DNA from 2 places in the Streptomyces sp. HUAS MS02 genome. Region 2 is predicted to be linked to the other one. Evidence: riboswitches for the same ligand, from Rfam matches in the RefSeq annotation. Region 2 holds a riboswitch; the other holds the start of a gene.
What was found. A riboswitch is a leader RNA that binds a small molecule or an ion and turns the genes downstream of it on or off. The one in region 2 is predicted to bind S-adenosylmethionine.
Positions count from the first base shown of each region.

Region 1: linked by a shared signal. The riboswitch ahead of ACZ9QC_RS31015 (aminotransferase class V-fold PLP-dependent enzyme) and the one ahead of thrC (threonine synthase) in region 2 are both predicted to bind S-adenosylmethionine.

Region 1 is NZ_CM146747.1:7,212,892-7,218,978, forward strand. Features, by position in the region: gene qcrC (cytochrome bc1 complex diheme cytochrome c subunit) at 1-146, shown strand, start outside; gene qcrA (cytochrome bc1 complex Rieske iron-sulfur subunit) at 143-1,201, shown strand; gene qcrB (cytochrome bc1 complex cytochrome b subunit) at 1,198-2,838, shown strand; gene trpD (anthranilate phosphoribosyltransferase) at 2,993-4,057, shown strand; SAM riboswitch class IV at 4,325-4,440, shown strand; gene ACZ9QC_RS31015 (aminotransferase class V-fold PLP-dependent enzyme) at 4,568-5,929, shown strand.
Region 2 is NZ_CM146747.1:5,364,221-5,370,307, reverse strand. Features, by position in the region: gene groL (chaperonin GroEL) at 1-1,060, opposite strand, end outside; gene ACZ9QC_RS23175 (cold-shock protein) at 1,406-1,612, opposite strand; gene ACZ9QC_RS23170 (MoaD/ThiS family protein) at 2,073-2,348, opposite strand; gene thrC (threonine synthase) at 2,470-3,771, opposite strand; SAM riboswitch class I at 3,789-3,960, opposite strand; gene ACZ9QC_RS23160 (glucosyl-3-phosphoglycerate synthase) at 4,092-5,036, shown strand; gene ACZ9QC_RS23155 (alpha,alpha-trehalose-phosphate synthase (UDP-forming)) at 5,298-6,087, shown strand, end outside.

The sequences.
Region 1 (6,087 bases), 1.8 Mb from region 2:
ACGACACCGTGGAGCCCGGTGGCCTCAGCCTCGGCGGGCTCGGCCCGGTCAGCGAAGGCCTCTTCGGCTGGGTGTTCGGGCTCGGCACGCTGATCGCCGTCGCCGTGTGGGTCGCCGCCCGGACCGCAAAGGCCAAGAAGTCATGAGTAGCCAAAAGATTCCAGAAGAGAACCTGCCCGTAGAGCAGGACGACGCGCACGGCGCTGTCGCGGTCGCGGACGAGGAGAACCCCTTCGCGGACCCCGGCCTGCCGCCCCACCAGCACCGGGTCCAGGACATCGACGAGCGGGCCGCCAAGCGGTCCGAGCGCACGGTCGCCCTGCTGTTCACGGTGTCGATGCTGGCCACCGTCGGCTTCATCGCCTCCTACGTGGCGATCCCCGTCGACAAGGCGGTCTACGTCTGGCCGATCGGTCACATCAGCGCGCTGAACTTCGCGCTGGGCATGACCCTGGGGCTGTCGCTGTTCTGCATCGGCGCCGGCGCGGTCCACTGGGCCCGCACGCTGATGTCGGACGTGGAGATCGCCGACGAGCGTCACCCGATCGAGGCCCCGCCCGAGGTCAAGGCCAAGGTCCTGGCCGACTTCAAGCAGGGTGCCAAGGAGTCCGCGCTCGGCCGCCGCAAGCTGATCCGCAACACGATGTTCGGCGCGCTGGCCCTGTTCCCGCTCTCCGGCGTCGTCCTGCTGCGCGACCTCGGTCCGCTGCCCGGCACCAAGCTGCGCCACACCCAGTGGGCCAAGGGCAAGAAGCTCGTCAACATGAACACCGGAGAGCCGCTGCGTCCCTCGGACGTCGCGGTCGGGTCGCTGACCTTCGCCATGCCGGACGGCCTCGACGAGCACGACCACGACTTCCAGAAGAACATCGCCAAGGACGCCCTGATGATCGTTCGGATCCAGCCGAACGACATCAAGGACAAGCAGTCACTGGAGTGGTCGCACGAGGGCATCCTCGCGTACTCGAAGATCTGTACCCACGTGGGTTGCCCGATCTCCCTGTACGAACAGCAGACGCACCACGCGCTCTGCCCCTGTCACCAGTCCACCTTCGACCTCGCCGATGGCGCCCGGGTGATCTTCGGTCCTGCGGGGCACGCCCTGCCGCAGCTGCACATCACCGTCGGCGAAGACGGCTACCTCGAAGCCGTGAGCGACTTCGACGAGCCCGTCGGCCCTGCCTTCTGGGAGCGCGGATGAGCACCACGACCAGCACCGAAGCGCGCGACCCGCGTGGCAAGGCACCGGCCGGCGAGCGCGTCGCCGACTGGGCCGACGGCAGGCTCGGGATCTACTCCCTGGCCAAGGCCAACATGCGCAAGATCTTCCCCGACCACTGGTCGTTCATGCTGGGCGAGATCTGCCTGTACAGCTTCATCATCATCATCCTCACGGGTGTGTACCTGACCCTGTTCTTCCACCCGTCGATGAACGAGGTGGAGTACCACGGCAGCTACGTCCCGCTGCAGGGCCAGCTGATGTCCGAGGCGTTCAACTCGACCATGCACATCTCCTTCGAGGTGCGCGGTGGTCTGCTGATCCGGCAGATCCACCACTGGGCGGCTCTGATCTTCCTCGCCGGCATGTTCGTGCACATGATGCGTGTGTTCTTCACGGGCGCGTTCCGCAAGCCGCGTGAGGTCAACTGGCTGTTCGGCTTCCTGCTGTTCGTCCTCGGCATGTTCACCGGCTTCACCGGTTACTCGCTCCCGGACGACCTGCTCTCCGGCACCGGTGTCCGCTTCATGGAGGGCGCTGTCCTGTCCGTGCCGATCGTCGGCACGTACCTGTCGTTCTTCCTCTTCGGCGGGGAGTTCCCGGGCGGCGACTTCGTGGCCCGCTTCTACTCGGTCCACATCCTGCTGCTGCCGGGCATCATGCTCGGCCTCGTGGTGGCGCACCTGATCCTGGTCTTCTACCACAAGCACACCCAGTTCGCGGGCCCCGGAAAGACGAACAACAACGTCGTCGGCATGCCGCTGCTCCCCGTGTACATGGCGAAGGCCGGCGGTTTCTTCTTCCTGGTCTTCGGTGTCATCGCGGCCATCTCGGCGATCGCCACGATCAACCCGATCTGGAGCATCGGCCCCTACCGTCCGGACCAGGTGTCGACCGGCGCCCAGCCCGACTGGTACATGGGCTTCTCCGAGGGTCTGATCCGTGTCATGCCGGGCTGGGAGATCAACTTCTGGGGTCACACGCTCGTCCTGGGCGTGTTCATTCCGCTGGTCATCTTCCCGCTGGTGCTGGCCGCGATCGCGGTCTACCCCTTCATCGAGTCCTGGGTCACCGGCGACAAGCGCGAGCACCACATCCTGGACCGCCCGCGCAACGCGCCGACCCGGACCGGTTTCGGTGTCGCCTGGATCACCTGGTACATGGTCCTGCTGATCGGTGGTGGAAACGACCTCTGGGCGACCCACTTCCACCTGTCGATCAACGCCATCACCTGGTTCGTCCGGATCGCGTTCTTCGTGGCCCCGGTCCTCGCGTTCATCATCACCAAGCGCATCTGCCTCGGCCTGCAGCGCCGGGACAAGGACAAGATCCTGCACGGTCGCGAGACCGGCATCATCAAGCGCCTGCCGCACGGTGAGTTCATCGAGGTCCACGAGCCGCTCAGCCAGGAGCAGCTGCACACGCTCACGGCGCACGAGCAGTACAAGCCGGCCGAGCTCGGCCCTGCGGTCGACGAGAACGGTGTCGCCCGCAAGGTCTCGCGCCTGGAGAAGGCCCGCGTCAAGCTGAGCAAGGGCTACTACGGCGAGGACAGCCAGATCGCCAAGCCCACCGTCGAGGAGTACAAGGAGATCACGAGCGGCCACGGCCACCACTGATCGCTTCGCTTCGCCACACACGGTCGAAGGGCCCCCGTCCGATCTTCGGACGGGGGCCCTTCGCCGTGCCCCGACCTGGATAGGGTGGGCGTATCAGTGATTTCGCGGTCCGCGTGGCACCCCCTGCTCGCGGCTACGACACCCAGGAGCGGCTATGAGCGCTGTGACCCCCGCTGGAGGCGACACCGCGGCGGGCCGTTCCTGGCCCGCCGTGCTGAACGCGCTGCTGTCCGGGCACGACCAGGACGCCGGTGCCACCTTCTGGGCGATGGACCAGATCATGCGCGGCGAGGCGACGGACGCGCAGATCGCCGGGTTCGTGGTCGCGCTACGGGCCAAGGGGGAGACCGTCGAGGAGATCACCGGTCTCGTCGAGGCGCTGTACGAGCACGCCAAGGTGATCGAGGTGTCGGGGAGGACCGTCGACATCGTCGGTACGGGCGGGGACGGCGCCAAGACGGTCAACATCTCCACGATGTCGTCGATCGTCGTCGCCGGTACGGGCGCGAAGGTCGTCAAGCACGGCAACCGGGCCGCGTCGTCGGCGTCCGGGGCGTCCGACGTGCTGGAGAAGCTGGGCGTCAATCTGGAGCTGACGCCGCAGCGGGTGGCCGAGGTCGCCGAGGAGGCCGGGATCACCTTCTGCTTCGCGGTGAAGTTCCATCCGGCGCTGCGTCATGTGGCCGCCGCGCGGGGGCAGTTGGGAATCAGGACCGTCTTCAACGCGCTCGGGCCGCTGGCCAACCCGGCGAAGGTGCGGGCCCAGGCGGTCGGTGTGGCCGACCCCCGGATGGCGCCGATCATGGCCGGCGTCTTTGCCGAGCGCGGCAACTCCTCGCTGGTCTTCCGCGGGGACGACGGGCTGGACGAGCTGACGACCACGGCGACGTCGCGGGTGTGGGTCGTGCGGGACGGCAAGGTGACCGAGGAGCGCTTCGACCCGCGTGACGTGGGGTTGGAGCTGGTGCCGGTGGAGGCGTTGCGGGGGGCGGACGCGTCCTACAACGCGGATGTCGCGCGGCGGTTGCTGGCCGGGGAGACGGGTCCCGTGCGGGACGCGGTGCTGCTGAACTCGGCGGCGGCGCTGGTGGCGCTGGAGCCGACGTCCGGGCCGCTGGCGGAGCAGTTGCGGGGCGGGATGGCCAAGGCCGCGGAATCGATCGATTCCGGGTCGGCGCGGCGGGTTCTCGAGCGGTGGGTCGCGGCGACGAACCGGTAGTTCTTCGGGTGCGGGTCGGTGGGGGCTTCTCGCGCAGTTCCCCGCCCCTGAGAAAAGCAGGGGCTTCGCCCCGTGCTTTTCAACCTGCGGCCCCGCCGCTTTTCAGGCCCGCAGGGCCTGGTCGTTCAGGGGCGCGGGCAACTGCGCGAGAAGCCCCACCGACCCGCACCCGCCAACGAATGCGCGCCCCCGAGCTATGAGGCGCCCCATCCCGTCATCCGGACAGAAGTTGCGGCCCGACGATCACCTCACGTACGTTCTGCTTCAGGTCATGAGTGACAGCCCATAGCCCCGGCTGGCTGTCCGGCAACCCTCCGTCCGTGGCGGGGTGCCCCGGGTGAGGACCGGGTCGTAGGCAGCGAGGTCTACGGCAAGCGCGGTTTCGAGGGAGTCTTCCGTGAGCAAGCGAATGCGATAGGGCCGCCGAGCCCCGCCTCCGCGCACCCCTTTCTCTTCTTTCTCTTCCTCCGCATGCCTTCTTTCGGCATGCCTCCTCACGGGAGTACCCCCATGTCTGTCTCCACCCTTGCCGCCGACCAGTCCGTTTGTGCCCCGCTGCCCGTTCTGGGGCGGGATGTCACCGTCCCGCTCGTCACCGGCGGCGAGGTCAGCTACGCCGCGCTCGACTACGCGGCCAGCGCCCCGGCCCTGCAGCGCGTCTGGGACGACGTGGCGGCGTACGCGCCCTACTACGGCAGCGTCCACCGCGGCGCCGGCTACCTCTCCCAGCTGTCGACCGACCTCTTCGAGAACGCCCGCAGGACCGTCGCGGAGTTCCTCGACTGCCGCGCCGACGACCAGCTGATCTTCACCCGGTCGACGACGGACTCGCTGAACCTGCTGGCCCAGGCGCTCCCCGCCGACTGCCAGGTCTTCGTCTTCGAGACCGAGCACCACGCCTCGCTGCTGCCGTGGCGGAACGCCCGGGTCAGCTACCTGGACGCGCCCCGCACGCCGAGGGAAGCCGTCGCCACCCTGGAGGCCGCCCTCGCCGACCGAGACCCGCACGGGCCGGCGCTGGTCTGCGTCACCGGTGCCTCCAACGTCACCGGTGAGATCTGGCCGGTGCGGGAGCTGGCCGCCGCCGCGCACGCGCACGGCGCGCGGATCGTCCTCGACGCCGCCCAGCTGGCCCCCCACCACCCCCTCTCCGTGCAGGAGTTGGACGTGGACTGGGTCGCCTTCTCCGGCCACAAGCTGTACGCGCCCTTCGGTTCGGGCGTCCTCGCCGGCCGCGCCGACTGGCTGCGCGCGGCGGACCCGTACCTCGCGGGCGGCGGTGCCAGCCGCAAGGTGACCCGGCGCACCGACGGCGGTGTGGATGTCGAGTGGCACGAGACCGCCGCCCGGCACGAGGCCGGTTCGCCCAACGTCATCGGCGCCTACTCGATCGCCTCCGCCTGCAAGGCGCTCACCGAGGCCGGGTTCGACACCCTGGTCGCCCGTGAGCGGCACCTGATCGACACCGTGCGCGCCGGGCTCGCCGAGGTGCCCGAGGTGCGGATCCTCTCGCTCTTCGGGAACGACGCCCCGCGCGTCGGCGTCATCTCCTTCGTCGTCGAGGGCTGGAACAGCTCCCACTTCGCCGCCGCCCTCTCCGCCGAGTACGGCATCGGCGTACGCGACGGCCTCTTCTGCGCCCACCCCCTCGTCCGCACCCTCCTCGGCAGCGACCCGCAGACCCAGGGCGAGTGCGGCGCCCCCGAGGCCGCGCCCGGCGAGCGCTCCCTGAACGCGATCCGGGTGAGCTTCGGCGCGGGCACCCCCGACGAGCACGTGGAGCGGTTCGTGGGCGCGGTGAAGGAGCTCGTACGGGACGGCGCACAGTGGAACTACCGTACGGAGGACGGGCGTTGCGTTCCGGCCGTGTGATCGGCGACCTCTGAGTCCGCTCCCGCGCAGCATGGCCTCGGTGAGGGCCACCGGGGCGGGCAGGATGCCGGTGTACGCGTCCACGCCGGGCACCGCGTGCGCGCCCTCGCCGAGGGCGCCCGCGAGGCGATCCCGAGCGGAAAGGGCGGCTCGCGCGA
Region 2 (6,087 bases):
TGTTCTCGATCTCGGCGCGGATCTGGTTGACCCGGCCCTGGACCTGCTCCGAGGAGCCGGCCCCGTCGACGATGGTGGTCTCGTCCTTGGTGATGACGACCTTGCGGGCACGGCCCAGGAGGTCGATCGTGGTGTTCTCCAGCTTGAGGCCGACCTCCTCGGAGATCACCTCGCCGCCGGTGAGGATGGCGATGTCGTTCAGCATCGCCTTGCGGCGGTCACCGAAGCCCGGGGCCTTGACGGCGACGGACTTGAAGGTGCCACGGATCTTGTTGACGACCAGGGTCGACAGGGCCTCGCCCTCGACGTCCTCGGCGATGATCAGCAGCGGCTTGCCCGACTGCATGACCTTCTCCAGGAGCGGGAGCAGGTCCTTGACGTTGGTGACCTTGGAGTTGGCGATGAGGATGTAGGGGTCCTCCAGGACCGCCTCCATGCGCTCCATGTCGGTCGCGAAGTACGCCGAGATGTAGCCCTTGTCGAAGCGCATGCCCTCGGTGAGCTCAAGCTCCAGACCGAAGGTCTGCGACTCCTCGACGGTGATGACGCCTTCCTTGCCGACCTTGTCCATGGCCTCGGCGATCAGCTCGCCGATCTGGGTGTCGGCGGCGGAGATGGAGGCCGTGGAGGCGATCTGCTCCTTGGTCTCGACCTCCTTGGCCTGGTCGAGCAGCGCACCGGAGACGGCCTCGACGGCCTTCTCGATGCCGCGCTTGAGGGCCATCGGGTTGGCGCCGGCGGCTACGTTGCGCAGGCCCTCGCGTACGAGCGCCTGGGCGAGAACGGTCGCGGTGGTCGTACCGTCACCGGCGACGTCGTCCGTCTTCTTGGCGACTTCCTTGACCAGCTCGGCGCCGATCTTCTCGTACGGGTCCTCGAGCTCGATCTCCTTGGCGATGGAAACACCATCGTTGGTGATCGTGGGGGCGCCCCACTTCTTCTCGAGGACGACGTTCCGGCCCTTGGGGCCGAGCGTCACCTTGACGGCGTCCGCGAGCTGGTTCATGCCGCGCTCGAGGCCGCGCCGCGCCTCCTCGTCGAACGCGATGATCTTGGCCATGTGAAGTGGTCCTCCCGGACTGGGGTGGATTGCTCCGGACCGCGCTGGCGCCCGCGACGGACGGCCTGCCTGCCTCGTGGTTCCTTGCCCCACCCGGCCTGCGGGCCTCACCGACCCGGTCCTCGTTGTCACTCTCACCTTCAGAGTGCTAACGCCAATGATTAGCACTCGACCATGCCGAGTGCAAGCGGCTCTCGATGATCCGCAGGTGAACGCGCCCGCGCACGCGCCGCCTCGGCGCCCCGCGCATACCCCTCGCACGCAGGAGGGCCCGCACCCCTGACGGGGTGCGAGCCCTCCCGAAAAGAACGAAGAACGTCGCTGCGTGAAACCCGGCGCGTTACTTCAGCCGACCGCGAGCCGGACCATGTCCGCCTGCGGTCCCTTCTGACCCTGCGAGATCTCGAACTCGACCCGCTGGCCCTCTTCCAGGGTGCGGTAACCGTCCATCTGGATCGCGCTGTAGTGGACGAATACATCCGCACCACCGTCGACCGCGATGAAGCCGTACCCCTTCTCCGCGTTGAACCACTTGACGGTGCCCTGAGCCATGCCTAACTCCCCTATTACTGGCCCTTGCACAGATCCACACTTCGCGGATCCGGGTCAGACCTCACCCCCCAACGGTTGGGGGTGTGCGCCGGAACGCGTCGACCGCGGCCGAATGTATCTGCCCAACTGCCCTCTGCAACAGGTCAATCGGACGAGAATTCTGGACACGACCGGTCGGGAATGTACGAACAATTCGTCCGAATTCAGGGCAAGTCGGGCCCCACAAAAGGAACGAAATACGCAAAAGGCCTGCACACTTTGGCTACTTCATATAGGGCGTGCGGCGCGTTGAGATATGCGCCCGGCAAGGAATCACTACGGCGATCGGACCGGGTTCCCCAACTCTACAGTGCTCAACCATAGAGAATTGCCCCCTCCGCTTCTCTCACGGAGGGGGCAATTCGATGAACTCTCGGTAATCAAAGTTACCGACGGTTACTACCGGCCGGTACGACGGCGGTCAGCCACCGGCGACCGCGGGAATGATCGAAACACCCGCACCGTCCGGCGTGGCCGTCTCCAGACCCTGCTCGAACCGGACGTCGTCGTCGTTCACGTACACGTTCACGAACCGCCGCAGCTTGCCCTGATCGTCGAGCACCCGGGCGGCGATCCCGTTGTGGTTCTTCTCCAGATCGGCGATGACCTCGGCGAGGGTGGCGCCCTCCGCACTCACCTCGGCCTGCCCGCCGGTGTAGGTACGAAGGATGGTGGGGATGCGGACGGAAACGCTCACGATGGGACCTCCGGTCAGGTGTGCTTTTCAGGGGCGCGGGGCTGTGTTCAATGTGCGGCTGCCGCCGCGTGGGCGCGACCAGCCCCCACCGGCCCGCAGACGAACGACTGGCTAACGGGCCCTACGCGAGCCCCGCCTCACGGAACGAGTCAAGGTTGGGCCGAATGGTCGCGGTCAGCCCGGTCCCGGCCACCGCGTCCAGCGTCTTCAGACCGTCCCCCGTGTTGAGCACGACCGTGGTGAGCGTCGGGTCGAGAAGCCCGTCCTCGATCAGCTTCTTCGTCACGCCGACGGTCACCCCGCCCGCGGTCTCCGCGAAGATCCCCTCGGTCCGCGCGAGCAGCTTGATCGCCTCGACGACCTGCTCGTCCGTCACGTCCTCCACGGCCCCACCGGTCCGCCGCGCGATGTCCAGCACGTACGGCCCGTCCGCCGGGTTGCCGATCGCGAGCGACTTGGCGATGGTGTTCGGCTTCTGGGGGCGCACCACGTCGTGCCCGGCCTTGAAGGCCACCGACACCGGCGAGCACCCCTCGGCCTGCGCGCCGAAGATCTTGTAGGGCTTGTCCTCGACGAGCCCGAGCTTGATCAGCTCCTGCAGCCCCTTGTCGATCTTCGTGAGCTGCGACCCGGAGGCGATCGGCACGACCAGCTGGTCGGGGAGCTGCCAGCCGAGCTGCTCGCAGATCTCGTACGCGAGCGTCTTGGAGCCCTCGGCGTAGTACGGCCGCAGGTTGACGTTCACGAAGCCCCAGCCCTCGCCGGCCGGGTCGCCGATCAGCTCGGAGCAGAAGCGGTTCACGTCGTCGTAGTTGCCCTCGATGCCGACGAGCTCGCCGCCGTAGATCGCGGCCATGACGACCTTGCCCTGCTCCAGGTCGTGCGGGATGAACACGCAGGACCGGAAGCCGGCGCGGGCGGCGGCGGCGCCGACGGCACCGGCCAGGTTGCCCGTGGAGGAGCAGGAGAGGGTGGTGAAGCCGAAGGCGCGGGCCGCCTCCAGGGCCTGCGCGACGACCCGGTCCTTGAAGGAGTGCGTCGGGTTGCCGGAGTCGTCCTTGACGAAGAGCTTGCCGGCGTCGACGCCGAGCGCGGCGGCCAGGTTGTCGGCCTTGACGAGCTGGGTCCAGCCGGGGTTGATGTTCGGCTTGGTGGCCACGTCCGCCGGGACGGGCAGCAGGGGCGCGTACCGCCAGATGTTCGCGGGACCGGACTCGATCCGCTTGCGCAACTCCTCCGTTTCGTAGGAGGAGTAGTCGTACGCGATCTCCAGCGGCCCGAAACACTCCTCGCACGCGAAGACCGGGCCGAGGGGTACGCGGTGACCGCACTCACGACAGCTCAGAGCCGCGGCGGGGCCGAGGTCTACTGTGGAGGTGGAGCCGAGGGAGTCGGTGGTGCTTGCAACAGTCTGCGCAGCCATGGAGGCGAGGCCCTTTCTCCTCATCTTCCTCACGACGCACTTCGCCGTGAGACGGATTTGGCACCTTCCCTAGCCGGGAGCCTCACCACGAAGACGATGACGCGACGATGCGCGAATGATGTGGTCAGACCGGCTGGAGGGTTGCCGGGGCTTCATCGGGCCGTATCCCTCTGCCCCTCTGGATGAGCGGTATTTGGTTGTATACGCCGACGAGCCGCGACATGCGATGGTCACCAGCGTTGTCCAAGACTGTAACCGAAGGCCAGGACAGTTGAGAGAGCCGTCCGAACCGCGAGATGAACGCAGAGGAGCCGCGCACTGTGCTGAAGGAAGTCGAGCGCTGGCTGAGTACCCGCTCCTGGTCCATGTCCGACCGCCCGCTCCACCGCATCATGGCCGCGAAACGCGCCACGGGACAGACCGTCAGCGTCGTCCTGCCCGCGCTGAACGAGGAGGAGACGGTCGGCGACATCGTCGCGATCATCCGTCACGACCTCATGCGGCAGGTCCCGCTCGTCGACGAGATCGTGGTCGTCGACTCCGGCTCGACCGACCGGACGTCGCAGGTCGCGGCAGCCGCCGGGGCCACGGTCGTCCACCGCGACGACATCCTGCCCCGCCTCCCGGCCGTGCCCGGCAAGGGTGAGGTCCTGTGGCGGTCGCTGATGGTGACCTCCGGCGACATCGTCTGCTTCATCGACGCAGACCTCAAGGAGTTCTCGTCGGACTTCGTCTCCGGGATCGTCGGCCCCCTGCTCACCGACCCCGGTGTCGACCTCGTCAAGGCGATGTACGACCGCCCCCTGGGCTCGGCCGCCGGCCAGGGCGGGCGTGTGACGGAACTCATGGCCCGCCCCCTGCTCAACATGCACTGGCCGCAGCTGGCCGGCTTCGTCCAGCCGCTCGGCGGCGAGTACGCGGCGCGGCGCTCCCTCCTCGAACGGCTGCCGTTCCCGGTGGGCTACGGCATCGAGCTGGGCATGCTGGTCGACGCGCTGCACCTGGTCGGCCTGGACGCGCTCGCGCAGGTCGACGTGGGCGTCCGCAAACACCGGCACCAGGACGGGGCGGCGCTGGGCCGCATGTCGGCGGCGATCTACCGCACGGCTCAGCTGCGGCTGGCCCGGGGCCACCTGATCCGTCCCGTCCTGACGCAGTTCGAACGGGGCCGGGAAGGTTTTGAGCCGCGCACGTATTCGGTGGACCTGGAGGAACGGCCGCCGATGGGGGAGATCGAGGAGTACGCGGAGCGCAGGGCGGCGTAGGCGTAGGCGGCGTAGGGGGTGGGGGGCACGTCTTTCGTCGCCGGGTGCGGGTAAGTGGGGCTTCTCGCGCAGTTCCCCGCGCCCCTAAAAGATGAAAAGCACGGGGCGCAGCCCCTGCTTTTCAGGGGCGCGGGGAACTGCGCGACCAGCCCCCACTCACCCGCAGCCGCCCACGCAACACGCACCCCCTGCCCCATAGGCACCCCGTAGACGGCCGAACCGTACGTTTGACCGGCGAACCCAGGGGCTAGGTTGAGCCCTATGGCATCGACGCACAGCGCGCGGATCCTCGTCGCCTCCAACCGCGGCCCCATCACGTACACCGAGGACGAATCCGGCGCCCTCACAGCGAAGCGCGGCGGCGGCGGTCTCGTCTCGGGCCTCTCCGCGATCGACCCGGACGCGGGCGCCGTCTGGGTGTGCTCCGCCCTCGGCGACGGCGACCGCGAGGCCGTACGCCGCGGTGTCGGCGAGCCCGGCGTCCGCATGCTCGACATCTCCGCCGACGTGCACCACGACGCGTACAACGGCGTCGCCAACTCCACGCTGTGGTTCGTGCACCACATGCTGTACCAGACCCCGCTGGAGCCGTCCTTCGACGCGGAGTTCCGGCGCCAGTGGGCGTCGTACGAGACGTACAACCGCGCCTTCGCCGAGGCGCTGGCCCAGGAGGCGGCGGACGGCGCGTCCGTGCTCGTGCAGGACTACCACCTGACCCTGGTCCCCCGGATGCTCCGCGAGCTCCGCCCCGATCTGCGGATCGGCCACTTCTCCCACACCCCGTGGGCGCCCGTCGAGTACTTCCGGCTGCTGCCCGACGACATCGCCGCCCAGGTGCTCGACGGCATCCTCGGCGCCGACCGGGCCGCGTTCCTCACCCGGCGGTGGGCGGACGCGTTCACCGACTGTGCTCGCGCCGTCCTCGGCCCCGACGCCCCGTCCGGCACCCGGATCGGCGTGCACGGCCTGGGCGCCGACGCGGACTTCCTGCGGGCCCGCGCCCACCAGGCGGACGTCGACGACCGCATGGCCACGCTGCGGGAGCAGATCG